Regions from separate parts of the Burkholderia sp. KL41 genome, predicted to be linked through region 2. Evidence: riboswitches for the same ligand, from Rfam matches in the RefSeq annotation. Region 2 holds a riboswitch; the other holds the start of a gene.
What was found. A riboswitch is a leader RNA that binds a small molecule or an ion and turns the genes downstream of it on or off. The one in region 2 is predicted to bind thiamine pyrophosphate.
Positions count from the first base shown of each region.

Region 1: it holds a riboswitch for thiamine pyrophosphate, as region 2 does, so the genes downstream of both, PQB87_RS02110 (FAD-dependent oxidoreductase) here and thiC (phosphomethylpyrimidine synthase ThiC) in region 2, are expected to answer to the same signal.

Region 1 is NZ_CM174446.1:439,513-454,722, forward strand. It holds gene PQB87_RS02095 (MFS transporter) at 1-904, opposite strand, end outside; gene PQB87_RS02100 (SDR family NAD(P)-dependent oxidoreductase) at 1,151-1,927, opposite strand; gene PQB87_RS02105 (ABC transporter ATP-binding protein/permease) at 1,924-3,693, opposite strand; TPP riboswitch at 3,963-4,086, shown strand; gene PQB87_RS02110 (FAD-dependent oxidoreductase) at 4,312-5,448, shown strand; gene thiS (sulfur carrier protein ThiS) at 5,481-5,678, shown strand; gene PQB87_RS02120 (thiazole synthase) at 5,717-6,532, shown strand; gene thiE (thiamine phosphate synthase) at 6,529-7,653, shown strand; gene PQB87_RS02130 (ABC transporter ATP-binding protein) at 7,738-8,559, shown strand; gene mlaE (lipid asymmetry maintenance ABC transporter permease subunit MlaE) at 8,556-9,323, shown strand; gene mlaD (outer membrane lipid asymmetry maintenance protein MlaD) at 9,354-9,917, shown strand; gene PQB87_RS02145 (MlaA family lipoprotein) at 9,949-10,887, shown strand; gene PQB87_RS02150 (MlaC/ttg2D family ABC transporter substrate-binding protein) at 10,999-11,628, shown strand; gene PQB87_RS02155 (STAS domain-containing protein) at 11,625-11,900, shown strand; gene PQB87_RS02160 (ABC transporter ATP-binding protein) at 12,093-13,019, shown strand; gene PQB87_RS02165 (ABC transporter permease) at 13,016-13,843, shown strand; gene PQB87_RS02170 (BolA family protein) at 13,900-14,139, shown strand; gene murA (UDP-N-acetylglucosamine 1-carboxyvinyltransferase) at 14,241-15,210, shown strand, end outside.
Region 2 is NZ_CM174446.1:1,345,848-1,361,057, reverse strand. It holds gene PQB87_RS06460 (molybdopterin-dependent oxidoreductase) at 1-541, opposite strand, end outside; gene PQB87_RS06455 (cytochrome b/b6 domain-containing protein) at 571-1,203, opposite strand; gene PQB87_RS06450 (pentapeptide MXKDX repeat protein) at 1,296-1,586, opposite strand; TPP riboswitch at 1,856-1,972, shown strand; gene thiC (phosphomethylpyrimidine synthase ThiC) at 2,097-4,028, shown strand; gene PQB87_RS06440 (YMGG-like glycine zipper-containing protein) at 4,279-4,491, shown strand; gene PQB87_RS06435 (hypothetical protein) at 4,686-4,925, shown strand; gene PQB87_RS06430 (DMT family transporter) at 5,069-5,995, shown strand; gene PQB87_RS06425 (sensor domain-containing phosphodiesterase) at 6,405-7,685, shown strand; gene arfB (alternative ribosome rescue aminoacyl-tRNA hydrolase ArfB) at 7,744-8,148, opposite strand; gene PQB87_RS06415 (AAA family ATPase) at 8,145-10,436, opposite strand; gene recB (exodeoxyribonuclease V subunit beta) at 10,433-14,143, opposite strand; gene recC (exodeoxyribonuclease V subunit gamma) at 14,140-15,210, opposite strand, start outside.

The sequences.
Region 1 (15,210 bases), 910 kb from region 2:
CGATCGCGAACAGGATGAACGACGCGCGGCGGCCGAGCCGGTCGGACAGGATCGCGCCGACCACGTAGCCCACGAACGAGCCGACGATCAGCACGACGAGATAGCCGCTCGTGTTGAACACCGACAGGTGGCGGACGGTTTTCAGGTAGGTGGGCAGCCACGTCGTGATCGCGTAGTAGCCGCCCAGCATCCCGGTGCACAGCGCGCTGCCGAACAGCGTCGCGCGCAGGTGCGGCGGCGAGAAGATCTCGAGGAAGTGGCCCGACACGCGGCCTTCGTCGCGCGCGCGGCGGGTGGCCGTGTAGATGTCCGGATCGCTGACGTTGCGGCGGATGTACAGGATCCACAGCGCGGGCGCGATGCCGATCCAGAAGCATGCGCGCCATGCGACCTGCTCGGGCAGCAGCGCGAAGAACGCCCAGTAGAGGATCGCGGCCGCGCCCCAGCCGAACGACCAACTGCTCTGCACGGTGCCGACGGCTTTCGCGCGGTGTTCGGGCGAGCGGATCGTCTCGGCCATCATGATCGTCACGACCGACCATTCGCCGCCGAAGCCGAAGCCCTGCAGCGTGCGTGTCGCGAGCAGTTGCCAGAACGAATCGGTGAAGCCGGACAGGCACGTGAACAGCGCGAACGTCGCGATCGTCCACTGCAGCACGCGCACGCGGCCGTAGCGGTCGGCGAGGATGCCGGCGACCCAGCCGCGGAGCGCCGACGAGATCAGCGAGCTCGTCGCGATCATCCCGGCCTCGCTCTTCGTCATGCCCCAGGCTGCGATCAGCGTCGGAATCAGGAACGAATAGATCATGAAGTCGAACGCATCGACCGCGTAGCCGCCGAATCCGGCATACAGCGTCCTGCGTTCGCGTGTCGACAGCTCGTCGAACCACTGGAATGCCTGCATGCTTGCCGTCCCCCTGTTGTCTCGTCCTGTCTCGCGCTGCCGCGTGGCGGTTATTTTACGGGCGGGGAGCGGGGCGCCAAAAAGACGGGAGCGAGAGCGCGATGGCGCGGCGGGCGGCGAGGGGGGGAGGGCGGCGTGCAACGGCGGGTGTTCCGCGAACGTGCGGGCGCCGATCGCGCTCGCGTGCCACGCCAACGTCGGTGGCAGCGACGTCCCGCGCGACCGCACGACGTACGGCCGCTCGATTCAGAGCGTCAGGCCGCCGTCGATGTGGACGATCTGCCCGGTGATCTGTCGCGCCGCATCCGACAGCAGGAACGCGATCAGCGCGGCGACGTCGTCGGGTTCGGCGATCCGGCCGAGCGGTGTCGCCTGTTCGGCCTGCGCCCATGCGTCGGCGTTGCCGGCGCTCGGCCCGTGGTCCTTGCGCGTGAAGCCCGGCGCGACCGCGTTGACGGTGATGCCGCGCGCGGCGAATTCGGCGGCGGCGGTGCGCACCAGCGATTCGAGCGCGGCCTTCGCGGCAGCGGTGGCCGCGAACGGCGCGTCGGCGCGGTAGCGGTGCGCGACGAACGAACTGACCGCGACGATCCGCGGCGCGGCCGACGCCTCGAGCAGCGGCCGCGCGCGGCCCGCGAGCGCGGAGAACGCGCCGGGCATCGCCGCGAAGGCGGACGCGAGCGCGTCCGTGGAAAGACCGGAAAAGGATTGCCGCGCGGCGAAGCCGGCGTTGGCGACGAGATGATCGAGCCCGCCGAAGCGCGTGGCGGCGGCATCGACGAGCGACGCGGCCACGCCGGGCTCGCCGAGATCGCCGGTGAGCGTGACGCACTCCGCGCCGGCCGCCGTGCACGCGCGGGCGACTTCGGCGAGCCGCACGCGTGCCGCTTCGTCCGCGCCGCGTGCATGCAGCGCCAGTGCGATGCCGGGCGCCGCGAGCCGCCGCGCGAGTGCCGCGCCGATCCCCGAGCCGGCGCCGGTGATCAGCGCGATCCGGGCGACGTGCGCGGCGCGTGGCCTCACGCGGCGACCTTGTCGCTGTCGTTCACGCGCTCGACGTTGATCGTGCCGACGTGGAACGCGGCCAGCGACTCGCGGTGCGCGATGCTGACGATCGCGGCCTTCGGCAGCCGTTCGGCGAACAGGTGGTACAGGCGCGCCTCGTTGTCGGCGTCGAGCGCGCTCGTCGCTTCGTCGAGGAACAGGAAGTCGGGCTTGTGCAGCAGCACGCGCGCGCCGGCAAGGCGCTGCTGTTCGCCCGGCGACAGCACGCGGGTCCAGTGCGCGGTCTCGTCGAGGCGCTCGGCATAATCGTCGAGGCGGCATGCGCGCAGCGCGTCGCGGCAGGCTTCGTCGCTGAACGCGTCGGCTGTCGCCGGATAGGTGAGCGCGGCCTTCAGCGTGCCGATCGGCAGATAGCTCGTTTGCGGCACGAACATCATCCGCGCGCCGACCGGCGCATCGATCGCGCCGTCGCCGAACGGCCAGAGCCCCGCGAGCGCGCGCATGAACGTGCTCTTGCCGGAACCCGACTTGCCGATCACGAGCCAGCGCGAGCCGGGCTCGATCGTAACGCTGCCGATGTTCGCGAGCGCATTGCCGTTCGGCAGCGCGAGCTTGAGCGACGACGTCGACAGCTTCGCGCCGTCGACGTAATGCAGGTTGATGCCGCCGTGCTCGGTCGCGGGCGACAGGCTTTCCTTCAGGTGCGACGTGCCCATCACGCGCTTGAATTCGCGCAGACGGTTGACGGTGGCGCGCCATTCGACGAGGGTCGAGTAACTGTTGATGAACCACGAGAACGAATCGCTGACGGTGCCGAACGCGGACGAGATCTGCATCAGCACGCCGAACGAGAACGCGCCCGCGAAATAGCGCGGTGCGGCGACGACGAGCGGGAAGATGATCGCGATCTGCCCGTAGAAGCTCAGCACGAACGTGAGCCGCTTCGTGTACTTCATCACGCGCCACCAGTTGTCGCGGATGCGCATGAAGAGGTTTTGCGCGTTGCCGGTCTCGGTCTTCTCGCCGTCGTAGAACGCGATCTGCTCGGCATTCTCGCGCACGCGGATCAGCCCGAAGCGGAAGTCGGCCTCGACGCGCTGCTGCTGGTAGTTGATCGACACGAGCGGGTGGCCGACCTTCTGGATGATCAGCGAGCCGACCACCGCGTACAGCGCCGCCGCCCACACCATGTAGCCGGGGATCGTGATCGGCGTCGCGCCGAGCGAGAGCGTCAGCGCGCCGGCGAGCGACCACAGGATCGTGATGAACGACACGAGCGTGACGACCGTCGACAGCAGGTCGAGCGACAGCGCGAGCGTGGTCGTCGAGAACGACTGAAGGTCGTCGGTGATCCGCTGGTCGGGGTTGTCGGCGAGACGGTCACGTTCGATCCGGTAGAACGCGCGATCGCCGAGCCACTGGCCGAGAAAACGGTCGGTGAGCCACTGGCGCCAGCGGAAGCCGAGCATCTGCCGCAGGTAGCGGCCGTACACGGCGAGGATGATGAACGCGAACGCGAGCGCGGAGAACTGCATCAGCAGGTTCGGGAAGTCGTGGACGTCCTTCGACTGCAGCGCGTTGTAGAACTCCGCGTTCCACTTGTTGAGCCGGACGTTGATCCAGACCACGCAGAGGTTGATCGCGATGATCGCGACCAGCAGGCCCCATGCGATTTTCCATTCGGACGATACCCAGTAGGGCTTGATGAGGCTCCATGCGGATACCGGGCGCTCGTCCTGCGGCGCGTCTGAGGCGGAGCGGACGGGATCGATCGATTGGGTCATGTGCTTCCTGATGAGTAGCCGGCGCGCGGGCCGGGCGAAGCCGGGCGCGCGCCGCGATACGGCATGCCGGGACGCGGCGCCGACTGACGGCGGGCGTCCGGATGGTCGCCCGCGCGCCTTAAACGGCACTTAAGGCCGGCGGTGACGCGGCAACCGGCCGCTCGCGCGGCCGGCCTGCGGGCATTGTGCCAGAGCGGCGCGGCACGACGGCGAATTTGCCGCAAGGGGGACAGTTTGCGGCGCTTTCCGCTTTTATGGTCTAATGGCCGACGACGAAACAGGGGTGCTTTGTAGCGCGGCCGGCGGATGTTCCGGGCAGCGCAATGAGGCTGAGAAAGACCCTTCGCACCCGATCCGGGTAATACCGGCGAGGGAAGTTTCTGATCCCGCCGGGTCGCGCTGGCTGCCATCCCACATGGTCAGCGCCCGAGTCCCGCCCGGCCGGCCTTTGCTGCCGGTTTCGTCCTTTTGGGTACGCGCATTGCGCGTTACGGAAGGAATGATGACCGCACAATCTTCAGTCTTTTGCATGGTTCCCGGCCCGATGTCGCGTGCGTTCGCATGCGGCGGCGCGTGCGCGTCGACGTTCGTCGGGCGCGCCCGCGCGGAGGGGGCGCGATGAACGTCCGGGACACCCACCCCGATTTCGCGGTGCTCGGCGGCGGCCTCGTCGGCCGCCTGATCGCATGGCGGCTCGCAGGCGACGGCCATCGCGTCGCGCTTTACGAGCGCGGCGGCCCGGACGGCGAGCAGTCGGCCGCGTGGATTGCGGCCGCCATGCTCGCACCGCTCGCGGAAGCGGCGAGCGCGGAGCTGCTGATCACCGAGCTCGGCGCCGCGTCGCTCGCGCGCTGGCCGCAGTGGCTCGCTGAACTGCCCGAACCCGTCTTCTTCCAGCATCACGGCACGCTCGTCGTCTGGCATCACGCGGACCGCGCGGAGGCGCCGCTGTTCGAGCGGCGCGTGCGCGCGAACGCGCCGGCCGGCCTGTTCGACAACGGTTTCGTGACCCTCGCCGGCGCGCAGGTCGACGCGGCCGAGCCGGTGCTCGCGGGCCGCTTCGCGCGCGGCCTGCTGCTGCCGAACGAAGGCCAGCTCGACAATCGCCAGGCGCTGCGCGCGCTCGCGGCCGGCCTCGCCGAGCGCGGCGTCGACCTGCACTGGCACGTCACGATCGACGATGCGAACCTGCCCGCCGCGCATTTCACGATCGATTGCCGCGGGCTCGGCGCGAAACCCGCGCTGCCCGCGTTGCGCGGCATCCGCGGCGAAGTCGCGCGCGTGCACGCGCCCGGCATCGGGCTCACCCGGCCCGTGCGGCTGCTGCATCCGCGCTACCCGCTCTACATCGCACCGAAGCAGGACGATCTCTACGTGATCGGCGCGACCGAGGTGGAGGGCGAGGACATGTCGCCCGTCAGCGTGCGCTCCGCGCTCGAACTGCTGAGCGCGGCGTTCTCCGTGCATCCGGCGTTCGGCGAGGCGCGCATCCTGGAACTCAATGCGCAGTGCCGGCCGACGCTGCCCGATCATCGCCCGGCGGTGATCTGGGATGGTGCGTCGACGCTCGCCGTCAACGGCCTGTACCGGCACGGCTTCATGATCGCGCCGGAAGTCGCGCATGCGGCCGTCGCGCTTGCCGAAGCCGCGCTCGGCGGCGCGTTCGGCGATCCCGACGCGTTCGCCGCGTGGCGCGGCGCCGAGCGCTGGCCGACGCTCCTTCATCACCGCAACGACGCGCGCCAGCCGGCCTGACGCGCACCGCCGACCGAATTCGACGAAGCCTCATGGACATCCAGATCAACCAACAGAACCTGACGTTGCCCGACGGCGCAACGGTGGCCGACGCGCTCGCCGCGTACGGCGCGCGTCCGCCGTACGCGGTCGCGCTGAACGGCAACTTCGTCGCGCGCACGCAGCATGCGGCGCGCGCACTCGCGGCGGGCGACAAGCTCGACGTCGTGCACCCGGTCGCGGGCGGCTGAGCGCCGCCGGTTCGTCCCCGCTCTTTCAGGAAAACGACATGACGTCCCTCACCTCCGCCGACGCGCTGACGCTGTACGGCGAAACCTTCGCAAGCCGCGTGCTGATCGGCACGTCGCGCTATCCGTCGCTGCAGTCGCTGTCCGATTCGATCGACGCGTCGCGCCCCGGGATGGTGACGGTCGCGCTGCGCCGCCAGATGACGGGCGGCACGGCCGAAGCCGGCTTCTTCGACCTGCTCAAGCGCCACGCGGTGCCGCTCTTGCCGAACACGGCCGGCTGCCAGACCGTCGCCGAAGCCGTGACGACCGCGCACATGGCGCGCGAGGTCTTCGGCACCGACTGGATCAAGCTCGAGCTGATCGGCGACGACTACACGCTGCAGCCCGACCCGGTCGGCCTGATCGAGGCGGCCGCGCAACTGGTCAAGGACGGTTTCAAGGTGCTGCCGTATTGCACCGAGGATCTCGTGATCGGCCGGCGCCTGCTCGACGCCGGCTGCGAGGCGCTGATGCCGTGGGGCGCGCCGATCGGCACCGGCAAGGGCGTCGTGAACCCGTACGGGCTGCGCGTGCTGCGCGAGCGCCTGCCGGACGTGCCGCTGATCGTCGACGCGGGGCTCGGCGTGCCGTCGCACGCGTGCCAGGTGATGGAATGGGGCTTCGACGGCGTGTTGCTGAACACCGCCGTGTCGCAGGCCACGCACCCGGAGATCATGGCGCGTGCGTTCGCGCAGGGCGTCGAGGCCGGCCGTGCCGCGTATCTCGCCGGGCCGATGGACGCGCGCGAGACCGCGCACGCCAGCACGCCGGTCGTCGGGATGCCGTTCTGGCACCAGGACGGGGGCGGCGCATGAGCGTGCGTTTCGCCGATGCATTCTGGCCGCCGGCCGACGAACTGGCCGAAGCGGCCGAACGGATTCGCGCCCGGCTGGGCGACTGGCCGGGCGTCGCCGCGCCGTGGCGGCTTTGCGTCGCGGTGCCCGATGCGCCGGCCGAGGGCGACGTGCTGATCGTATCGGCCGGCGACCGCGCCGCGCAGGCACGCGCGTCGGCCGCGTCGCGGCCCGCGGCGCCGGGCGCGGTCGCGATCGAATTCGACGAGCAGGGGGCGGTGCTGCACACGGCGGGCGCGCGCTACGCGCTCGACGCCGCGCACCCGCTCGCGGACGACTGGATTGCCGCGCTCGCCGCGTTCCTCGACTGCGGTTTTGCGCCGGTCGACGCGCTGGTGCTGGCGCTGGCCTGGCGCGACGGCGACGAAACGCGCGCCGCCGATGCGTGGCCGGTCGACGCCGCGCGGTTCCCGCGTGTCGCCGGGCTGCCGGCCGCGCCGGAACCCGCGTTCGCGCCGTGCCCCGCGCAGCTCGGCCTCTATCCGGTCGTGCCGGACGCCGAATGGGTCGAGCGCGTGCTCGATTGCGGTGTGCGGACCGTGCAACTGCGCGTGAAAGGCGCGACGCCGGACACGTTGCGGCGGGAAATCGCACGCGCGGTCGCGGCCGGGCGCCGCCATCCCGATGCGCGCGTGTTCATCAACGATCACTGGCAGATCGCCGTGGAAGAGGGGGCGTACGGCGTTCATCTGGGCCAGGAAGACCTCGAAACGGCCGATCTGGCCGCGATCGCGCGCGCTGGCCTGCGGCTCGGACTTTCGAGCCACGGTTATTACGAAATGTTGCGCGCATTGCACGAGCGCCCGAGCTACCTCGCGCTCGGCCCCGTGTACGCGACCGCGACCAAGGCCGTCGCGGCGCCGCCGCAGGGCCTGGCGCGGATTGCCCGCTATGCGCGCTTCGCCGGGGCGCGGGCGCCGCTCGTCGCGATCGGCGGGGTGGGGCTCGACGCGCTGCCGGCCGTGCTGGCGACGGGTGTCGGCAGTGTCGCGGTGGTCAGTGCGGTGACGGGCGCGGCCGACTATCGGGCTGCCGTTGTTGCGTTGCAGCAATGTTTTCCCGGACAATTTGACAATCATTGACCGCAGGGCCCGGAACGGCGTCACGACATCATTCCAATGCAGGCCCTATAATTCGGCGTTCTGCGTAAAAGGACTGTCAGCTCCGTGAGCCCCACTCCTACCGAGACCCTGCTGGAACTTCGCGACGTCGACTTTGGCTACGGCGACCGCCTCGTCCTGTCCAACCTGAACCTGCGCTTCGGGCGTGGGCAGGTCGTCGCGGTTATGGGCGGGTCGGGTTGCGGCAAGACGACCGTGCTGCGCCTGATCGGCGGCCTCGTGCGTGCGCGCCGAGGCCAGGTGCTGTTCGACGGCGCCGATGTCGGCGCGCAAACGCGCGACGGCCTGTATGCGCTGCGCCGCAAGATGGGCATGCTGTTCCAGTTCGGCGCGTTGTTCACCGACATGTCGGTGTTCGAGAACGTCGCGTTCGCGCTGCGCGAGCATACCGACCTGCCCGAAGACCTGATCCGCGACCTCGTGCTGATGAAGCTCAACGCGGTCGGGCTGCGCGGTGCGCGCGACCTGATGCCGTCCGAGGTGTCGGGCGGGATGGCGCGCCGCATCGCGCTGGCACGCGCGATCGCGCTCGATCCGCAGCTCATCATGTACGACGAGCCGTTCGCCGGCCTCGATCCGATCTCGCTCGGCATCACCGCGAACCTGATCCGCACGCTGAACCAGGCGCTGGGTGCCACGTCGATCCTCGTCACGCACGACGTGCCGGAATCGTTCGCGATCGCCGACTACGTGTATTTCCTGGCCAACGGCGGCGTGCTCGCGCAGGGTACGCCCGACGAGCTGCGCGCGTCGACCGACCCGAGCGTGCGGCAGTTCATCGACGGCGCGCCGGACGGCCCGTTCAAATTTCATTACACGAGCCCGCCGCTGGCGGCGGATTTCGGGCTCGGCGGAGGGCGCGCATGATCAGCGCGATCGGACGTTACGTCATCGGCGGCCTCGAGCGCGCGGGCTACGGCACGCGGCTGTTCGTGCGCCTCGTGCTGGAATTCTTCCCGCTGCTGCGCCGGCCGCGGCTGGTCACGAAGCAGATCCACTTCCTCGGCAACTATTCGTTCGTGATCATTGCCGTGTCGGGGCTGTTCGTCGGCTTCGTGCTCGGCCTGCAGGGGTACTACACGCTGAACCGCTACGGTTCCGAGCAGGCGCTCGGCCTGCTGGTCGCGCTGTCGCTCGTGCGCGAGCTCGGGCCGGTCGTCACCGCGCTGCTGTTCGCGGGCCGCGCGGGCACGTCGCTCACGGCCGAGATCGGTCTGATGAAAGCCGGCGAGCAGCTCACCGCGCTCGAGATGATGGCGGTGGACCCGATCAAGAACGTGATCGCGCCGCGCCTGTGGGCGGGCATCATCGCGATGCCGCTCCTGGCCGCGATCTTCAACGCGGTCGGCGTGCTCGGCGGTTACTTCGTCGGTGTCGTGCTGATCGGCGTCGATCCGGGTGCGTTCTGGTCGCAGATGCAGGGCGGGGTCCAGGTCTGGGCCGACGTCGGCAACGGCGTGATCAAGAGCATCGTGTTCGGGTTCGCCGTGACCTTCATTGCACTGTTTCAAGGGTATGAAGCGAAGCCCACGCCCGAGGGCGTGTCGCGCGCGACGACCAAGACGGTCGTGTTCGCGTCGCTCGCCGTACTCGGCCTCGATTTCCTGCTGACCGCGCTGATGTTCAGCTAAGCCTCAGCCAAGCCAAATTTTGGGATGACGATGAAAAAGACTGCTCTCGACTTCTGGGTCGGCCTGTTCGTGGTGGTGGGCTTCCTTGCGGTGCTGTTCCTGGCCCTGAAGGTCGGCAACATGAGCTCGTTCTCGTTTCAGCCGACCTACTCGGTGAAGATGAAATTCGACAATATCGGCGGGCTGAAGCCGCGCGCGGCCGTGAAGAGCGCGGGCGTCGTGGTCGGCCGCGTGAAGACGATCGGTTTCGACACGAACACGTACCAGGCGCTTGTCACGATCGATGTCGACGGCCAGTATCAGTTCCCGAAGGATTCGTCGGCGAAGATCCTGACGTCGGGCCTGCTCGGCGAGCAATATATCGGCCTCGATCCGGGCGGCGACACCGAAATGCTGAAGTCGGGCGATACGATCACGATGACGCAATCGGCGATCGTGCTCGAGAACCTGATCGGCCAGTTCCTTTACAGCAAGGCAGCCGATGCGGGCGGTGCGAAGCCGGCAGCCGGCGCGCCGGCCGCGCCTGCACCGGTGGCGGTGCCGGCGTCGGCGGTGTCCGCTGCGCCCGCCGCGTCCGGTTCCGCGGCCCAATAACCACACGAGAGAATAGAAGAGGGTAATGACCATGCAGACGATCCGCATCAGGCACGCCGCGCTGGCGGTAGCGGCAGTCGCCGCGTTGAGCGGCTGCGCGACCGTGCAGACGCCGACCAAGGGCGATCCGCTCGAAGGCTTCAACCGGACGATGTACAAGTTCAACGACACGGTCGATACGTATGCGCTGAAGCCGGTCGCGAAGGGCTACCAGTACGTGGTGCCGCAGCCGGTGCGCGACAGCGTGACGAACTTCTTCTCGAACATCGGCGACGTCTACATCGCGGCGAACAACATCGTGCAGCTGCGGATCGCGGACGGCGTCGGCGACATCATGCGCGTCGTGATCAACACGGTGTTCGGCGTCGGCGGCCTGTTCGACGTCGCGACGATCGCGAAGCTGCCGAAGCACACGGCCGACTTCGGGATCACGATGGGCCGCTACGGCATGCCGTCGGGCCCGTATCTGGTGCTGCCGCTGCTCGGCCCGAGCACGCTGCGCGACACGGCCGGCCTGGGCGTCGACTACGTCGGCAACCCGCTCACCTACGTGAAGCCGGATGGCCTGAGCTGGGGCCTGTTCGGCGTCAACCTCGTCAACACGCGTTCGAACCTGCTCGGCGCGGGCGACGTGCTGGATGCCGCGGCACTCGACAAGTATTCGTTCGTGCGTAACGCGTACCTGCAGCGCCGCCAGATGCTGATCAGCAACGCGCGCGGCGAGGCGGCCGCGACGTCGAGCAACGACGCGCTGCCGAAGTACGACCTGCCGGACGACGGCGCGGCACCGGCGGCAGCCGGCGCGGCCGGTACGGCGGGCGCGGCAGCGGTGGGCGGCGCGACGGCGCCGGCAGGTGCATCGGGCGCGGCCGAATCGCCGAACCCGGCCAGCGAGACGAACGTGCCGCCGATGCAGGTGGCGCCGCCGTCGCCGGGCGGGTTCCGCTTCCCGAGCATTCGTCTGCACTGACGGATTTACATTCGTTACAGCCGGAAACGATTCAGTCGGTAGCGTGCGCGAACTTGCGCGTAAGCTACCTGCTCCAACCTTCGCATCGACTTATTCATGCAGGTCACTATGATGAAAAAACTGTTCCTGATCCCCGTTTTCGCGGCGCTGTTCTCGTTCGGCAGCGCAGCCCACGCGCAAGTCGACCAGTCGAACCCGCAGGCGCTGATCAAGACGGCGACGCAGCAGGTGCTCGACGAAGTCAAGCAGCAGACGATCAAGCAGGGCGACACCAACCGCATCATCACGATCGTCAACAAGGACATCCTGCCGTACACCGATTTCCGCCGCACCACGCAGCTCGCGATGGGCCGCAACTGGCGCACGGCGACGGCCGAACAGCAGCAGCAGGTTCAGGAGCAGTTCAAGCTGCTGCTGATCCGCACGTATTCGGGCGCGCTGGCGCAACTGAAGCCGGACCAGCAGATCCAGTACCCGCCGTTCCGCGCCGATCCGGCCGATACCGACGTCGTGGTCAAGACGGTCGCGATGAACAACGGCCAGCCGGTCCAGATCGACTATCGCCTGTACAAGACGGCGAACGGCTGGAAGGTGTATGACCTGAACGTGCTCGGCGCATGGCTGATCCAGACGTACCAGCAGCAGTTCAACGAGAAGATCCAGCAAAGCGGCGTGGACGGCCTGATCCAGTTCCTCACGCAGCGCAACCAGCAACTTGCCGCCGGCAAGCAAGCGTCGTGAGCGGTTTCGAAGCCGGCTCCTCGCTGACCGTCGCGAGCGCGAAGTCCGCGCTCGCGGACGGTCTTGCGCGCATCGGCGCGGGCGCGACCGCCGTCGATTGCGCGGCGCTGACGCAGTTCGACTCGTCCGCGCTCGCCGTGCTGCTCGCATGGCAACGTGCCGCCAAAGCGCGCGGCGCGACCCTCGACATCCTCAATCTCCCCCCGAAGCTCGCCAGCCTCGCGCGCGCCTACGGCGTCGACGCGCTCATCGAAGGCACCGGGCGACATTGACCCTGTCCGACCGGAGCCTGCCGCGCCAGCCGGCGCGCGCACGCTTCAGGCCGCGTGCCTCCGGCACCGGCTCCACCAGCCGGTTTGCCCTATAATCAAGCGTTTTGCGGGGCAGCCAATCGGCGTCCGGCCCCCATTTTTATTCGCAGCAAGCACAGAATAGGCGTCGCGGCCCTTGCGCCGCGCACAGTCATGTCAGCCATAGAAATCCGTCACGTCAAGAAGCGCTACAAATCGCTTCAGGCGCTCAAGGGCGTCAGCCTGTCGGTCGAGGAAGGCGAGTTTTTCGGTCTGCTCGGCCCCAACGGCGCAGGCAAGACCACACTCATCAGTATCCTCGCCGGGCTCGCCCGGGCCGACGAAGGCAGTATCTCGGTGCGCGGTCACGACGTCGTCAAGGACTTCCGTGGCGCGCGCCGCGCGCTCGGTGTCGTGCCGCAGGAACTCGTGTTCGACCCGTTCTTCACCGTCCGCGAGACGCTGCGGATCCAGTCCGGCTATTTCGGGCTGCGCCGCAACGACGACTGGATCGATGAAGTGATGGCCAATCTCGACCTCACCGAGAAAGCCGACGCGAACATGCGCGCGCTGTCCGGCGGGATGAAGCGCCGCGTGCTGGTCGCGCAGGCGCTCGTGCACCGGCCGCCCGTGATCGTGCTCGACGAGCCGACCGCCGGCGTCGACGTCGAGCTGCGCCAGACGCTGTGGAAATTCATCTCGCGCCTGAACCGCGAAGGTCACACGATCGTGCTGACCACCCACTACCTCGAGGAAGCCGAGTCGCTGTGCGACCGCATCGCGATGCTGCGCCGTGGCGAAGTCGTCGCGCTCGACCGCACCGACGCGCTGCTGCGCCGCTTCGCGGGGCTGCAGCTGTACCTGCGGCTGGCAACGGGCGCGCTGCCCACCGAGCTGCGCGGGCTGGAGACCGATCCGGCCGCGCGCGCGCCGGGCGAGCACCTGCTGCGCCTGACGAGCTACGACGATGTCGAGCGGATCCTCGCGCAATGCCGCGCGGCGGGCTGCACATTCGACGAGATCGAGGTCCGCAAGGCCGACCTCGAAGACGTGTTCGTCCAGGTGATGAACGGGGCCGAGGTGATCGAGGGACTGGCATGAATCAACAACCCCCACGCGAACTGCGTTCCCTCCAAACTCCTGAGCCGGGCGCTATCGGGCGAGTGTCGGGTAGCGGGTTTCAAACGCTGTTCTACAAGGAGCTGCTGCGTTTCTGGAAGGTGTCGTTCCAGACGGTGCTCGCGCCGATCGTGACGGCGCTGCTGTACCTGACGATCTTCGGCCACGCGCTGTCGGGCCGCGTCGAGGTCTATCCGGGCGTCGAGTACGTGAGTTTTCTCGTACCGGGCCTCGTGATGATGAGCGTGTTGCAGAACGCGTTCGCGAACAGCTCGTCGTCGCTGATCCAGTCGAAGATCACCGGCAATCTCGTGTTCGTGCTGCTGCCGCCGCTGTCGTACCGCGACATCTTCGGCGCGTACGTGCTCGCGTCCGTGGTGCGCGGCCTCGCGGTCGGCACGGGCGTGTTCGTCGTGACGATCTGGTTTATCCCGATGCATTTCGCGGCGCCGCTGTTCATCATTGCGTTCGCGCTGCTCGGCTCGGCGATCCTCGGCACGCTCGGCCTGATCGCCGGGATCTGGGCCGAGAAGTTCGACCAGCTCGCCGCGTTCCAGAACTTCCTGATCATGCCGCTGACGTTCCTGTCCGGCGTGTTCTATTCGACGCACTCGCTGCCGCCCGTGTGGCGCGAGATCTCGCGTCTCAATCCGTTTTTCTACATGATCGACGGCTTCCGTTTCGGGTTCTTCGGCGCGTCCGACATCAACCCGTTCGCGAGCCTCGCGATCGTCACCGGTTTCTTCGTGCTGCTCGCGCTGATCGCGATGCGGCTGCTCGCGACCGGCTACAAACTGCGTCATTGATATCGACAGGCAGCGGCCGCCATCCAGGCGGCGCGCGCCGACAGGAGCCTTACACCATGTTGCCGACTCCCGAACAGGTCAAGCAATACATCGCCGGCGGTCTCGCCTGCACGCATCTGGAAGTCGAAGGCGACGGCCAGCATTTCTTCGCGACGATCGTGTCGGCGGCCTTCGAAGGCAAGCGTCCGATCCAGCGGCACCAGCTCGTCTATGCGGCGCTCGGCGATCGCATGAAGCAGGAAATTCACGCGCTCAGCATGAAGACGCTGACGCCCGCCGAATGGCAGAACGCATAACCGGAACTCACTGAGTGCAAGTCACCGTCAACGAGCGCGACGCCGTCCAGAGCGTCGCCACGGCACACCCGGCCGCCAACGGGGAATCGCATGGCCATGGGATGGACAAGCTCGTGATCGAAGGCGGACACCGCCTGTCGGGCGAGATCGTCGTGTCGGGCGCGAAGAATGCCGCGCTGCCGATCCTGTGCGCGGGGCTGCTCACCGCCGATCCGGTCGACCTCGACAACGTGCCGAATCTCAAGGACGTGCGCACCACGCTGAAGGTGCTGAACCAGATGGGCGTGAAGAGCGAGACCGACGGCTGCCGCGTGCAGCTCGACGCGTCGCGCGTCGACAACCTCGTGGCGCCGTACGAGCTCGTCAAGACGATGCGCGCGTCGATCCTCGTGCTCGGGCCGCTGCTCGCACGCTTCGGCGAGGCGAAGGTGTCGCTGCCGGGCGGCTGCGCGATCGGCGCGCGGCCGGTCGACCAGCACATCAAGGGCCTGCAGGCGATGGGCGCCGAGATCAGCATCGAGCACGGTTTCATCGAAGCGCGCGCGAAGCGGCTGAAGGGCGCGCGCATCGTGACCGACATGATCACGGTGACGGGCACCGAGAACCTGCTGATGGCCGCGACGCTGGCAGACGGCGAGACGGTGATCGAAAACGCGGCGCGCGAGCCGGAAGTGAGCGATCTCGCACACTTGCTGGTCGCGATGGGCGCGAAAATCGCCGGCATCGGCACCGATCGCCTCGTGATCCAGGGCGTCGAGCGGCTGCACGGCGCGCGCCATTCGGTGATCCCCGACCGCATCGAGGCCGGCACGTTCCTGTGCGCGGTCGCGGCGGCGGGCGGCGACGTGATGCTGACGGGCGTGCGCCCGCACATCCTCGACGCGGTGATCGACAAGCTGCGCGAAGCCGGCGTGTCGATCGAGGAAGGCGACAGCTGGCTGCGCGTGAAGATGGATCGCCGGCCGTCGGCGGTCACGATCCGCACGTCGGAATACCCGGCGTTCCCGACCGACATGCAGGCGCAGTTCATGGCCCTCAATACGGTCGCGACGGGCACCGCGCAGGTCGTCG
Region 2 (15,210 bases):
CCACGTACTTCGCCCGTGTATCGGCGCCGGCCCGTGCGAGAAACGCGCCGAACGGCGTGCCGCCCCAGCGGCCGATCGCGCTCCACCCTTCCACGCAGATATGTCGCGTGATCTGCTCCGCGTGCGGCAGCGCATACAGTTCGTCGAGCGTCCACACGCGCTTGCCCGTCACGCGGCCGGACAGCACGAGCCGGTACGTCGACGCATCGACGTGCGGCACGTCGTCGATCCCGTAGTACGCATTGAACGGGAACGGTCGCGTGATGTCGGCTTCGGTGTAGGTCGGTGCGAGCCGTTCGCCGCTGAACAGCCACGCCTGCACGCGGTCGTTCATGCGCGACACCGTCTCGAGGAACGTGTTGACCGACGCGTCGTCCTTCAACGTGCAGCCGGTCAGCATCGTCAGGCCGCCGAGCGTCAGGATGCGCCGGTTGAAGAGGCGCCGCGACGGCATCTCGAGCTCGCGACGCACGTCGAGCTCGAGCGACTTCCGGTCGAGCGTCCAGCGCGAACCGTCGCGCTTGTATTCGGATTCCGACATGATGATTTCCTTCGCCCGCGGCTCGCGGGTCAGCGACCGCGCAGCATCGCGAGCAGCGAGCGCGGCACCAGCAGCGCCATCGCGACGTGAACGACAACGAATGCGACGAGCAGCGACATCGCCCAGAAGTGCACGACACGCGCGTTGTCGTAGCCGCCGAACAATTCGCGCAGCAGCGGGAATTGCACGGATTTCCAGATCGTGAGCCCCGACAGCACCAGCACGACGAGATCGACGATCGCGGTCAGGTAAGCGGCACGCTGCACCGCGTTGTAGACGCTCAGGTCGTCGTGCGACAGCCGTCCGCCCAGCGCGGCACGCACGTCGCGCCATATCGACGCCGGCGTGACCGGCAGCATCTTGCGTGCGAGGCGCCCTGTCGCGATCGACATCGCGAGGTAGAACAGCCCGTTGCCGACCAGCAGCCACATTGCCGCGAAATGCCATTGCAGCGCGCCGCCGAGCCAGCCGCCCAGCGTGATGCCGTGCGGAAACACGAACGGCGGATAGATCGGCGACGCATCGTAGATGCGCCAGCCGGACAGCACCATCAGGATCGCCGCGAGCGCATTGAGCCAGTGGCTCGCGCGCACCCACAGCGGATGAATCGGGCGCGCGGGCGGCGTGGCTGTCGCGCGGCCGGTAGCGGGAACGGTTTGCATGATGAAGACTCCGGGAATGAGTCGACCAGACAGGATGCGGTGCGGGCGGCCGCCGTGCGACGCACGCGCCGGCCGCGCCGCGTCCGCTTCCGTCAGTTCGACGGCGCCATCTTGTCGCCCGACGGCTTGCCCATCTCGTCGTGCGACATCGCGTCCTTCTTCATCGCGTCTTTCTTCATCGCGTCTTTCTTCATCGCATGCTTTTTCATGCCGTCCTTCTTCATCGCGTCATGGCCCATTGCATCCTTGGCCATCGCGTCGTGGCCCATCGCGTCCTTCGACATCGACGAACCCGGCTGCGACATCGCGTCGTTCTGTGCATACGCGCCCGTGGCGATCGTGGCGATAGCGGCGACGCAAGCGGCGATCAGTACTTTTTTCATGACATCTCTCCAAAACATGGGTTTAAGGAGCCGAATAGACGGACGACGTCGCGGGAAATGACAGCCGCTGCGAAAATTTTTTTTGAAGTTGCGCGAAAGCGCGCCATGTTGCACCGCTTCGCCCCGGCCGGCCAAGCCGTGGGGCCATGCGGCGGCGACGCGCGCTGCCATTTCGACGGGCCATCGCACCGCCCGCCATGCTGCGGCCGCACCGGGGCAGCCGATCCTCTCCCGGTTGAAACCGCCGCGAAGCCAGTGTATCGTGTGCGCTGCTAACGCGGGGGTCCTGCAATGCGCGCGGTCAAACAACCGGCATTGCGGGTGAGAAATACCCTTTGAACCTGATCTGGATAATGCCAGCGCAGGGAAGCGTACGGATTTCGCCGCCATCCTTCTGACGAAATCCGCCGCCTCACCAAGCCTCGTCTCCTGCTTAGCTCGAGCCCCACATTCGTCAAGGGCTCCGGGCAAGCGCCGAAGCGCCTGTCCGGCGCTCATACAGGAGATTGCATGAACGCCAATCCGAAGTTTCTGTCCGCCGACGCACACGTCGACGCCGCCGCTGTCGCCCCGCTGCCCAATTCGCGCAAGGTTTATGTAACCGGCTCGCAGCCCGACATCCGCGTGCCGATGCGTGAAATCACGCAGGCCGATACGCCGACCGGCTTCGGCGGCGAAAAGAATCCGCCGATCTACGTGTACGACACGTCGGGCCCCTATACCGATCCGGACGCGAAGATCGACATCCGCGCGGGCCTGGCCGCGCTGCGCCAGGGCTGGATCGAGGCACGCGGCGACACCGAAGTGCTCGGCGGCCTGTCGAGCCAGTACGGCCTCGAGCGCGCGGCCGACCCGGCCACCGCCGACCTGCGGTTCCCGGGCCTGCACCGCAACCCGCGCCGCGCACAGGCCGGCAAGAACGTCACGCAGATGCACTACGCGCGCCAGGGCATCATCACGCCGGAAATGGAATACATCGCGATCCGCGAGAACCAGCGCCGCGCCGAGTACCTCGAGAGCCTGAAGGCGAGCGGCCCGAACGGCGCGAAGCTCGCCGCGATGATGGGCCGCCAGCACCCGGGCCAGGCGTTCGGCGCAGCGGCCTTCGGCGCGAACGCGCCGGCCGAGATCACGCCGGAATTCGTGCGCTCGGAAGTGGCATGCGGCCGCGCGATCATCCCCGCGAACATCAACCACCCGGAATCCGAGCCGATGATCATCGGCCGCAACTTCCTCGTGAAGATCAACGCGAACATCGGCAACTCGGCCGTCACGTCGTCGATCGGCGAGGAAGTCGACAAGATGACGTGGGCGATCCGCTGGGGCGGCGACACGGTGATGGACCTGTCGACCGGCAAGCACATCCATGAAACGCGCGAGTGGATCATCCGCAACAGCCCGGTGCCGATCGGCACGGTGCCGATCTACCAGGCGCTGGAAAAGGTCAACGGCAAGGCCGAGGACCTGACCTGGGAAATCTTCCGCGACACGCTGATCGAGCAGGCCGAGCAAGGCGTCGACTACTTCACGATCCACGCGGGCGTGCGCCTGCAGTACGTGCCGCTCACCGCGAACCGGATGACGGGCATCGTGTCGCGCGGCGGCTCGATCATGGCGAAGTGGTGCCTCGCGCATCACAAGGAAAGCTTCCTGTACGAACACTTCGAAGAGATCTGCGAGATCATGAAGGCGTACGACGTGAGCTTCTCGCTCGGCGACGGCCTGCGCCCCGGCTCTATCTACGACGCGAACGACGAAGCGCAGCTCGGCGAGCTGAAGACGCTCGGCGAACTCACGCAGATCGCGTGGAAGCACGACGTGCAGGTGATGATCGAAGGCCCCGGCCACGTGCCGATGCAGCTGATCAAGGAGAACATGGATCTCCAGCTCGACTGGTGCAAGGAAGCGCCGTTCTACACGCTCGGGCCGCTGACCACCGACATCGCGCCGGGCTACGACCACATCACGTCCGGCATCGGCGCCGCGATGATCGGCTGGTTCGGCACCGCGATGCTGTGCTACGTGACGCCGAAGGAACACCTCGGCCTGCCGAACAAGGACGACGTGAAGGAAGGCATCATCACGTACAAGCTCGCCGCTCACGCCGCCGACCTGGCGAAGGGCCACCCGGGTGCGCAGGTGCGCGACAACGCGCTGTCGAAGGCGCGCTTCGAGTTCCGTTGGGAAGACCAGTTCAACATCGGCCTCGATCCGGACAAGGCGCGCGAATTCCACGACGAAACGCTGCCGAAGGATTCCGCGAAGGTCGCGCACTTCTGCTCGATGTGCGGCCCGCACTTCTGCTCGATGAAGATCACGCAGGACGTGCGCGAGTTCGCGGCGCAGCAGGGCGTGTCGGAAACCGAAGCGCTGAAGAAGGGGATGGAAGTCAAGGCGGTCGAGTTCGTCAAGACCGGCGCCGAGATCTATCACCGTCAATAAGCACGCGCGGCGGTCCGCCCGGACCGCTGCGTCTCGCGCTTCGGCGCTGCGCAAGCCCGCTTTCGAGCGGGCTTTTTTTGTGCGTGTGCACGCCGCGTGCCTGCCGGCGCGAGGGAAACAAATGATTACGAAACCGCCCGAGCCTTAACAAGTCCTTACAGCAGCGCCACGGGACGGCGCGTAGATTGGGGTCATGCGCGGTCGCCAGCCGGTCGCGCGACCTCCGTTCACTACCACAAGGACAACGATCATGAACTCGATTCGGCGTTTTGGGGTATGCGCTCTGCTCGTCGCGACGGTGGCCAGCCTGTCGGCCTGCGATTCGATGTCACGACGCCAGCGCGATACGGCAATCGGTGCGGGTGTCGGCGGCGTCGCCGGCGCGGCGATCGGCGGCAGCGCGCTGTCGACGCTCGGCGGCGCAGCGGCCGGCGGCATCATCGGCAACCAGGTCGGCAAGTAAAAGGCGGCGCAGCGCGCCGCAACAGTCGGCCAGACGGCGTTTTCGCGGTGCGAAAGCGCCGTTTTCGCATGCGGCGCCGCAACGTGGCCGGCAGCCCGTGCGGAAATGATCCGTTACCGTTTTGCACACCGTGTCATCGGCGCGCGGCCTAAGCTTAAGCATCTGCCGATTGCCGGCTCCGCCGGAGAGACATCATGAACAGGACCCTCGTCGCCGCGGCGCTCGCCTGCGTGACGCTCGCCGGCTGCTACTACCCGTACGGCTATTATCCCGGCGGCTATTACACGGCTGCACCGGCCCCGGTCTATGTCGATCCGGGCCCCGCCTATTACTATCCGGCACCTGCCTATGCGCCCGCATGGGGCGGCTATTGGGGACCGGCGGTATCGCTCAATTTCGGCTTCGGCGGACACGGCGGCTGGCGCCATCACTGACCGGGCTCGACCGCCGGCACGCGGCTATCCCGTGCCGGCAGCCGGCGACATTCCCGTTTCTTGCCATTTCATCGAAACGTGAAACGACGGGCTGGTAACGGGGTGTAAGATTCTCCGCATCCCTTCCCCGCCCTTCACACTCGATGTCGCCCAAGAACGCCCTTCTGCTGACCGTGCTCGCTGCCCTGTGGGGTGCGTCGTTCCTGTTTATCCGGATCGGCGTCGTCGATCTCGGCGTGGCGCCGCTGATGGCGTTGCGGGTCGGTATCGGCGCGCTGTTTCTCGCGGGCTTCGCGCTGACGCGCTTCAAACCCGCCGATCTCGGCACCCGGCTGCGCCGTCACGCGTGGCCGTTGTTCGTCGTCGGCGCGCTGAACTCGGGCATCCCGTTCTGCCTGTTCGCGTTCGCCGAACTGACGCTGTCGGCCGGCGTGACGTCGGTGATCAACGCGACGACGCCGCTCTGGGGCGCGCTCGTAGCCTACCTGTGGCTGAAGGACAAGCTGTCGCTGCCGCGTGCGCTCGGCCTCGTGATCGGGTTCGCCGGCGTGCTCACGCTCGTGTGGAACCAGATCGCGAATGCGCATGGCGAAACGGGCGCCGCCGCGACCGCGCTCGCCGCCGCCGCCGCACTCGGCGCGACGCTGCTGTACGGCATCGCGGCCAATTACACGAAGCGCAAGCTGACCGGCGTCGATCCGCTCGTCAACGCGACCGGCAGCATGATCGGCTCGACCGTCCTGCTGCTGCCGTTCGCGATCGCCACCTGGCCGGCCGCGCCGGTCAGCGCGCACGCGTGGGGCTCGGTGCTCGCGCTCGGCGTCGCCTGCACAGGCATCGCGTATTTCATCTACTTCTACCTGATCGCGCATGTCGGCCCCGCCCGCGCCATCACCGTGACGTTCGTGATTCCGGTGTTCGGCCTGCTGTGGGGCGCGCTGTTCCTCGGCGAACACGTGTCGGCCGTGATGATCGAAGGCTGCGCGATCGTGCTCGTCGGCACCGCGCTCGCGACCGGCGTGATCAAGCGGATTCCCGGGATCCGGCCGCGCAGCGGCGAAGCGACCTGACGATTCATTCGGGTGCACGTATCGCCATCGGTCGGGCCGTGATGCCTTCCGACCGGGTGCCGGCTGTTCTCCGCGTCGCCGTTGAGGGTACCGCAGCATCGCCGGCATTCGTCTGACGGCGACATGCGCTCGCGGCCCTGCCGGCCGCCGGGATTGCCCGTCTCGCCTCATCGCGCTCACCATGCCGCCGGGTCGTCATGTGCGGCGGCGGCGCCGGCCGCAGCCGCATACCCGCGTGCGTCTGGAGTTTCCCTGATACGCGAGCGGCCCCATTCCCGTTACACTCCGAACACTTACCCGCAGAAGGCGGCCTCGATGTCTCACGTCCTTTCGCGTCCGCCGGCGCGTGCGACCGCTTCAGCGCGGCGGCGCGCTACCGCCCCGCCGCTCGCCCCCGGGCTCCGCTGACATGAAGCCCGCCCGCGACCTCTCGCTCGACTCCCTGCTCGACCGTCTCACGCCGACGCCTGGCGGCTGGGTCGCCACCTATCGCACCACGACGCTGCGCAGCGTGTTCCAGCCCGTGCTGTCGATCACGCACAAGCGGGTCGTCGGTTACGAGGCGCTGCTGCGCGTCGTCGACGCGAACGGCGCACTGATCTCGCCCGCCGCGTTGTTCGACAAGACGCGCGCCGACGCCGACGCGCTGCTGCTCGACCGGCTCGCGCGCTGCCTGCATACGGCCAACTTCGTCGCGCAGGGCATCGGCGACGGCTGGCTGTTCCTGAACGTCACGCCGCGCGTGCTCGACTCGGGCCTCGTGCAGCGCGAATTCGTCGAGGCACTGTGCCGGCATTTCGCGCTGCCGCCGAACCGCATCGTGCTGGAGGTGGTCGAACAGCCGTCGCGCGACGAAGCCGCGCTCGCCCGCACGATCGACATGATCCAGCATCGCGACTTCCTGATCGCGATCGACGATTTCGGCACCGGATTCTCGAACTTCGACCGCGTGTGGCGCGCGCGCCCGGACATCGTCAAGCTCGATCGCTCGCTCGTCGAACGCTCGACCGGTTCGGCCGACGATCGCCGCATCATGCATCACCTCGTGTCGATGCTGCACCAGGCCGGCGCGATGGTGCTCGCCGAGGGCGTCGAGAACGACGATTCGCTGCAGGCGCTGATGGAAGCCGACATCGATTTCGTGCAGGGTTTCCAGTTCGGCCAGCCCGACGCATCGATCGCCCATGCCAGCGCGGCAGCACCCGCGATGCTCGACGCCGCGTGGCAGCGCTTCATCGCCCGCCGGCACACGCCGGTCGTCGCCGAGCAGCCGGGCTTCGACGCGATCGAACGGCTCGTGCTGACCGGCGCGGCCGCGTTTTCCGCGAGCGGCAACCTGCAGGACGCCGCGCAACGCGTGTTCGCGGTGCCGGCCGCCCGCCGCGTGTTCGTCACCGACGAAACCGGCGAGCAGTTCCTGCCGTCGATCGGCGCGCCCGCCGACGACGGCCAGGCCGGCGTCACCCGCCTCGCACCGCTCTTTCCGGAGACCCACAGCAACTGGTCGCGGCGCCCGTATTTCCAGCGCGCGATCGCCGCGCCCGGACGCGTCGCGCTGATGGGCCCGCATTTCTCGCTGACGGAAGGCCGCGACTGCTATACGGCCGCCGTCGCGATCCGCGCGCAGAGCCGGCTCGTCGTGTTCTGCGTCGACTTCGTACTCGACAGCGCCGGCACCGTGATGCGGTAACCGGCGCGGATGCGAACGCCCGACCGCCGCACCCGCGGTTCGTCCGCCCGACCATTCGTCAGTCGATCACCTTCCCTCTTCCCGACTTCACCGCGCTGCGGCGCGACTTGTGCTCGAGCCGCCGCTCCTTCGACGCGCGCGTCGGCCGCGTGGCGACCCGTGCGCGCGGCGTGAACGCAACGCCGGCGATCAATGCATCGAGGCGCGCCAGCGCGGCCTCGCGGTTTTTCTCCTGGGTGCGGTATTCCTGCGACTTGATCACGACGATGCCGTCGCGCGTGATGCGCTGGTCGGACAGCGCGAGAAGCCGCTCCTTGATGACAGGCGGCAACGACGACGCACGGATGTCGAAGCGCAGGTGGATCGCGCTCGACACCTTGTTCACGTTCTGCCCGCCGGCGCCTTGCGCGCGCACGGCCGTCCATTCGACCTCGGCCGGATCGAGCGTATAGCGGATCATCATCGCGACGCCTCCATGCGGCGCCGTGCAAGCGCCTCGTCGACGCGTGCCGCGAGCCCCGAATCGCGCTGCGTGCGCGTCGCGACCGCCTGCGCCAGCACGCGCCGCGGCCCGATCACCTGCACGCGCGTGCGGGCACGCGTGACAGCCGTATAGACGAGTTCGCGCGTGAGCACACGGCCGAACGATGCCGGCAGCACGAGCGCGGCTTCGTCGAATTCCGAGCCCTGCGATTTGTGGACCGTCAGCGCGAACGCGGTTTCGTGCGGCGGCAGCGCGGCCGGCGACACCGCGCGCGCGGTGCCGTCCGCACGCCGGAACCACACGCGCAGCACGCCGTGCGCGTCGGGCAGCGCAATGCCGATGTCGCCGTTGAACAGCCCGAGCGCGTAGTCGTTGCGCGTCACCATGATCGGCCGCCCCGTGAACCAGTGCGCGCCGACCGCCAGCGGCACGCGCGCCGCGTGGCGCACGTGCGCGGCCACGAGCGCATTGACGTGCTCCGCGCCGCGCAAGCCGCTGCGGGTCGCGCACAGGATCCGGAACCGGTTGAGCGCGTCGAACAGCGGCAGCGGATCGGGCACCGGCGCGGCCAGCACGTCGCGCAACGCGTCGAGGTAAGCACCGAACCGCCGCGCGAGCCGCTCGAGCGTCGACGTCGCGAGCGACTCGCCCGCATCGTCATGGAAAGACGCGGCCGCCGAATCGTCGGCGGGCAGCGCGTCGAGCGCGGCCTGCACGTCGCCGCTGCGGATCGCGAGCGACAGCCGCCCGATCGGCGAATCGAGGCCGAAGCGGTAGTTGCGTTCGAGCCAGACGACGCAGTCGGCGAGCGGCGCGGGTGCGGGCGTGGGTGCGGCGGACGCGGCGGCGGGTTCGCCCGGCGGGTTCGATTTGACCGACGCAAGCGCCACGTCGCCTGCGTCGAACGGCGGCAGCTCGACGGCGTCGAGCCACGCCAGTTCGTCGACCTCGATCCATGCGGAGGCCTCGCCTGCATCGCCAGCTTCACCGGTTTCGGCCGGCGGCGGCGCGACGTTGGACGACGAAACTTCGTCATCCTGCGGTTCGTCGTCGAAGAGTGATGCCTGTCTCGCATCGGCCTTCCGTCGCGACGCCGGCTTGCGTGTAGCGGCAAGCGCCGATGGCGGCGCCGGGGCACGGGCCGCGGCGGAAACCGGATGCCCGGCGGGAACGGCCGCGGCTACGGTCGCGGCCTCGTCCTGCACCGGCAACGCCGCGACGAATGCCGCCTCGTCGATGCCGAGCGCCTGCGCGATGCGCGTGCGCGCCGCGGCGGTAAACGCCGGTCGCGCGCTCAGCTCCGCAAATACGGCACCCGCCTCGACCGCGGCCAGTTGATCCTTGTCGCCGAGCAGCACGAGCCGCGCGCCCGGCGCGAGCGCATCGAGCAGATGCGCGGCGAGCGCGACGTCGATCATCGATGCCTCGTCGACGACGATCAGGTCGTACGGCAGCGGATTGTCGCGATGATGCCGGAAACCGGCCGCCCCGCCGCCGCCCAGCAGCCGGTGCAGCGTGTACGACGTATCGGGCAGGCGCGCCGCGAGTTCGGGCGGCAGGTCGCCGGCCCGCGCATGCAGTGCTTCCTGCATCCGCTGCGCGGCCTTGCCGGTCGGCGCGGCCAGCGCGACGCGCAGCCCCGGATGCGCATCGAGCAGACAGGCCAGCACGCCGACGACGGTCGTCGTCTTGCCCGTGCCCGGGCCACCGCTGACGATCGTCACGCGGCCGGTCAGCGCGACGATCGCCGCGACGCGCTGCCAGTCGACTTCGCCGTTCGCCGGCCCGAAGTAACGCGCGAGACTGTCGCGCAACCGGTCGGGCGCAAGACCTTCGTCCGGCATGGTCGCACCGGCCTGCGCGACGAGCGCATCGGCGAGCCGCCGTTCGTAGTCGAAATAGCGCGACAGGTACAGGTGGTCGTGGCGGTCGACGATCAGCGGCCGCTCGTCGCCACGCGCGAGCGTGCCGAACGCGACCACGCCGCTCGCGGCGAGCGCCGCGCGAACCTCGTCGAGCGGTGTTTCGTAGCGCTGCGCGAGCGCGCCGAGCGCAACGCACACGTGGCCGCCCGCGGTCGCACGACTCGTCGCGAACGCGGCGCGCGCCGCCCAGCGCGCGGCCGCGGCCGGTGCGCCGGCGCGGCGAGCGAGATCGCCGATCCGCCGCGCGAAACCTTCCGCGAGCGCGATGCCGAAATCGGCGGGCTCGGGCAGCCGCGCGACGAGGCCGCCGGTGAATTCGAGCGTATCGTCCTGCTCGTTCATGCGCGGCCCCCTTCCATCATCCGGTCGAGTGCGTCGACAAGCGCGCGCGCGGGCCGCCGCGCATGCACGCCGGCCGGCTCGCCGCCGCTGCGCCAGCCGAGCCGCACACCCCGCACGAACAGGTACAGGTAGCCCGCGACATGCGTGTCGTAGTCGTAATCGGGCAGCCGCCCGCGCAGGTAGCGATGCAGCGCGACCGTATAGAGCAGCGCCTGCAGGTGATACGCGTGGTCGGCCATCGCGACGTCGAGCGCGCGCGGGCCATAGGCGTCCGGCGTCGTGCCGAGATGGTTCGACTTCCAGTCGACGATCCAGAAGCGGCCGTCGTGTTCGACGATCATGTCGATGAAACCCTTGATGAAACCGGCGAGCATGCCCGCCTCCAGTGCAACGTCCGGGTAGCCGTGCGCGACCAGCAGGCGGCGTAGCGCCATCAGGTCGAGCGACGGCGCCGGGAACAGGAACCCCATTTCGTCGAGCCGCTTCGCGGGATCGAGATCGACGAGCCGCATGCCCGGCACGAGCTCGGTGTGCACGACGTCATCGACCAGCTGCACCATCATCGCCGGCAGACGTGTCGCGAGTTCGGGCCCGGCCTCGACCGGCCGGTCGTGCAGCGCACCGAGCGCGGCCTTCGGCCACGACTCGGGCTCCGTGAACCGGCTGAGCTCGAACAGGCGGTGCAGGCACTCGCCGGCCGCCGCGCCGCGCGGGAACACGAGGATGTCGTCGTCCGGCGGTTCGGGCGCAACCGTATCGGCCAACAGCCACTCGGCATCCGGCGCAACCGCGGCAAGCGCATCGTGGTCGGGCCGCAGTTCGTCATCCGGCACGGCCGCGACGCCCGCCTCCTCGCGCGCCATCGACGCGGTCAGCGAACTGAAGCTGGCCATCCGCCAGGCATCGCGCAGCACGCGCGTCGCATGGCGCGCCGCGAGCGTCTGCGACGCGTCGTGCCCGGCCGCCAGACGCTCGGGGCGAGCTGGCGCCGGCAGCGGCGCGACGCTCACGGGGCCGCCCGCGAGCGCGTGCCACGCCGTATCGAGCGCGGCTTCGTCGGGCGGCTCGTCGAGCCACGCATCGAACGCCTGGCCCGCGCCGGCGACGAGCCAGTTGAGCACGCTGCGTCGCGCCTCGCGCGTCGAGCGCGACGACAGGTACGGCCCGGCGACGACGTAGCAGCGATAGACCGCACGCGTGAGCGCCACGTAGACGAGCCGCGCGCGTTCCGCGGCCTGCTCGCGCAGCGCTTGCCGCGCCGCGTGTGCGGCCGCCTCGTCGTCGCACCCGTAATGCAGCACCGCGTCGCCCGCATCGTCGTGGTATTCGCGCGCATCGGGCAACGCGGACGCGGGCGGCTCGCGCAACCCGCCGTCGTTCAGGAACGGACAGAACACGATCGCGTATTCGAGGCCTTTCGACTTGTGCACGGTGACGATCTGCACGAGGTTGCGATCGGATTCGAGCCGCAACTGCGCTTCCTCGCCGCCGCCGTCGAGCCGTTGCGCGGCAAGCCAGCGCAGCGTCGGCGCGATGCCCGGCTGCGCGGACGCGCGTGCCTGCGTCAGTTCGGCCAGATGGTTGATGTCGGTCACGCGACGCTCGCCGTCCGCGCCGGCCATCAGCCGCTCGGCGATCCGCAATTCGCGCGTGAACGTGCGCCACATCACCGCGAAACCGCGTTCGCGCCACAGCAGCCGGTACCGCGAGAAGCGCTCGACCCAGCTCATCGCGTCGGCACTGTCGGCCGCGGACGCTTCGTGTGACGCATCACCGTCGCCCTGCTCCATCCGCCACAGTGCGCCGGCATCGAGGCCGAACCAGTCGGCTGCGAGCGCGGCGCGCAGCCGCCGCAGGTCGCCCGGCGCATCGATCGCCGCCAGCACGCGTTCAAGCTGCTCCGCGTCGCCGGTCGAGAACACCGAGGCCTGCGCCAGTTCCACGCTGCCGATGCCCCACGTGGCCAGCACGCGCTTCACGAGACTGCCCTGCCGGTGCGTCTGCACGAGCACCGCGATATCTCCTGGCGACAGCGGCGACTCGCCGAGCCGCACGCGCCCTTCGCGCGCGCCCCGCATCAGCCGGGCAATCTCGGCGGCACAGGCCTGCGCGGCCTGTGCCTGCGCATCACGCTTGAGCAACGTGCCTTCACCGCCAGGCAACGCCCACACCCGGAAGTCGCCGGACGGGCCCGGATCGGTTTCGTCGACGAACGGCGCGCGCACGCGCGTGCCGGCACGCACCGCGTAATAGTCGAGCCCGTCGAGCACGAACGCGCGCGGATTCGACATGAAAAAGCGGTTGCACGCATCGACGATCGCGGGCGTCGAACGCTGGTTGACCGCGAGCGTGTAGCACGCGCTCGCCCGCGCGCGCGCCGCCAGATAGGTATGCAGATCGGCCGCGCGGAAGCTGTAGATCGCCTGTTTCGGATCGCCGACGAGGAATAACGGGCCGCCCGGCGCGAAGATCCGGTCGAAGATCGCGAACTGCAGCGGGTCGGTATCCTGGAACTCGTCGATCAGCGCGGCCGGATAGCGCGCGCGCAGCGTCTCGGCGAGCCACGGATGCGCATGCAGCGCGTGGTACAGGTTCGCCAGCAGATCGTCGAACGACACGATGCGCCGCGTGCGCTTGCGCTCGGCCAGCTCGCCCGGCGCCATGTCGAGCCATTCGGCGATCAGCGCGAGCCAGCGCGCGCGCTGCGCGGCTTCAGCCGCCGCCACGGCCGCCTCGAGCGCGTCCGCCACGTCGAAGAACGCGTGTTCGGGCGTCGCGCCGCCTTTTTTCGTCGCCTTCACGAGCGCGGTGCGCGTGAGCTTCAGCGCGGCCTTCGGCAGCGCAGCCGTCGCGTCGCCTTGCGCGAAATGCGCGGCCCATGCGGCGAGCGCATCGGCAACCGCTTCGGGTTTGTGCGAACGCTGGTTGAGCGCGGGCTGCGCGGCGCGCAGCAACGCATCGATTGCTTCGCGCTCGGCCGCCCACATCCGCCCGGCCTCCGCGAAACATTCGGCCGCGGCGGCCTCGGCCGATTCGTCGGGCTCGGTCACGCCGTCCCAGCGCAGCGCGGCGAGCGGCTTCTTCAGCCGGCGCGCGAGCTGCGCATCGAGCGCGGCCGGCCCGGCGCCCGATTCGACGAGCCAGGTCGCGAAACCCGGCCAGCGCGCGGCCGCCGGTTCGACGCGCGTGCGCCAGAAATCCGCCGCGAGTTCGAAGCGCAGCGACGCATCGTCGGCCTCCATGTCGAACGCGAACGGCATCGCGGCCGCGAACGGCGCTTCCTGCAGCGCACGCTGGCAGAACGCGTGGATCGTATGGATGGCCGCCTGGTCGAACGCGCGCAACGCACGCCGGATCCGCTTCGCGGCCGTTTCGGGATCGAGCTCGCCACCTTCGCCGAGCGTCGTCTCGAGCAGGCGCTCGATGAACGGATCGCCGCCGTCGTCACCCGTGTCGAGCGCATGCGCAAGCTGCGCGAGCCGGCCGCGAATCCGCTCGTGCAGCTCCGCGGTCGCCGCCTTCGTGAAGGTCACGACGAGGATTTCGTCTGCGCCGAGATCCTTTTCCAGCAGCAGGCGCACATAGAGCGCGCAGATGTTCCAGGTCTTGCCGGTGCCGGCCGATGCCTCGATCTGGTTGACGCCATCGAGCGGACACGCGAACACGTCGAGTTCGAGCGCCTGCTGCGGCTGCGACACGGCGCTCATGCGACCTCCTTCAGATGCTCGACGAGCGGATCGAACACGAGCCGCGCGAGCGTGGCGAACGGCTCGTCGAGCGACGCATGCGCGCCGCGCCATGCGATCGCGATGGCCGGATCGTCGGCTTCGCTCACGACCCGTTCGTTGATCCAGACACTCGCGGCCTTGGCCTCGCCGTCGGACACCCGCGCCCATGCGCTGCGCGGGAAAAACCGCAGCGGCATGCGCCGCCCCGCGCGAAACAGCGCGGCAAGCGGTGCGAGCTGCTCGAGCGGCGCGGCGACAGGCGTCAGCTCGAATGCGCCGCCGCTGCCGAACCACAGCGTGCGGCGCGGGCCGCCGGGCTCGATCGCGCAGTAGACGAGATGCGCAAGCCACGCGGACAGGTAGTCGCGCGCACTCGGCCTCGCATAACGGTAGATGATCTGCCCGGCCTGCGTCAGCCGGTTCAGCGTGCCGTGCAGTTCAAGCGGTGCGCTCACCGCGTCGCCCGACAGCAGCGCGTCGTGCGCGCCGAACAGCGTCTGTTCGGTGTCGGGCCACGCGGGCACGACGGTGAGCGAGAACGACCGCCGCTCCATCCCGTCGGCCAGCGCACGACGCACGTTCGATGCCAGTTGCGTCATCGAGCCGAGCGCCTGGTCGCGCCACACGGCGCCTGTCGCGCCGCCCGGCAGTTCGGGGCTCGCGTCCGCGATGCGCAGCGCATGATCGTGCACGCCGCCCTCGTCCGATTCGATCAGCAGCGGCAGCACGCGCTCGGCGAGCGCATCGCTGCCGGCGAAGTCGAGCGCGAACGGTTCCGTATCGAGCAGTTCGGCCTGCGCGTCGGCAAGCACGATGCCGAGCCGGCCGCGCAGCAACGCGCGCGCCGGATGGCGCCAGAAGCGTTCGAATTCGCTGAATGCGACAGGCTCGACCGGTTCGGCCGGCAGCGGCTGCGCGAAGAACGGCAATTCGCGCGGGCCGTCGCGCGACGCTTCGGCGGCGAGCAGCGACGCGAGCGTCGCCCGCTCGGCGTCATAGGAAACAAGCGCGCTGCCGGGCTGGAAATACGCGGCCGCGAACGGTTG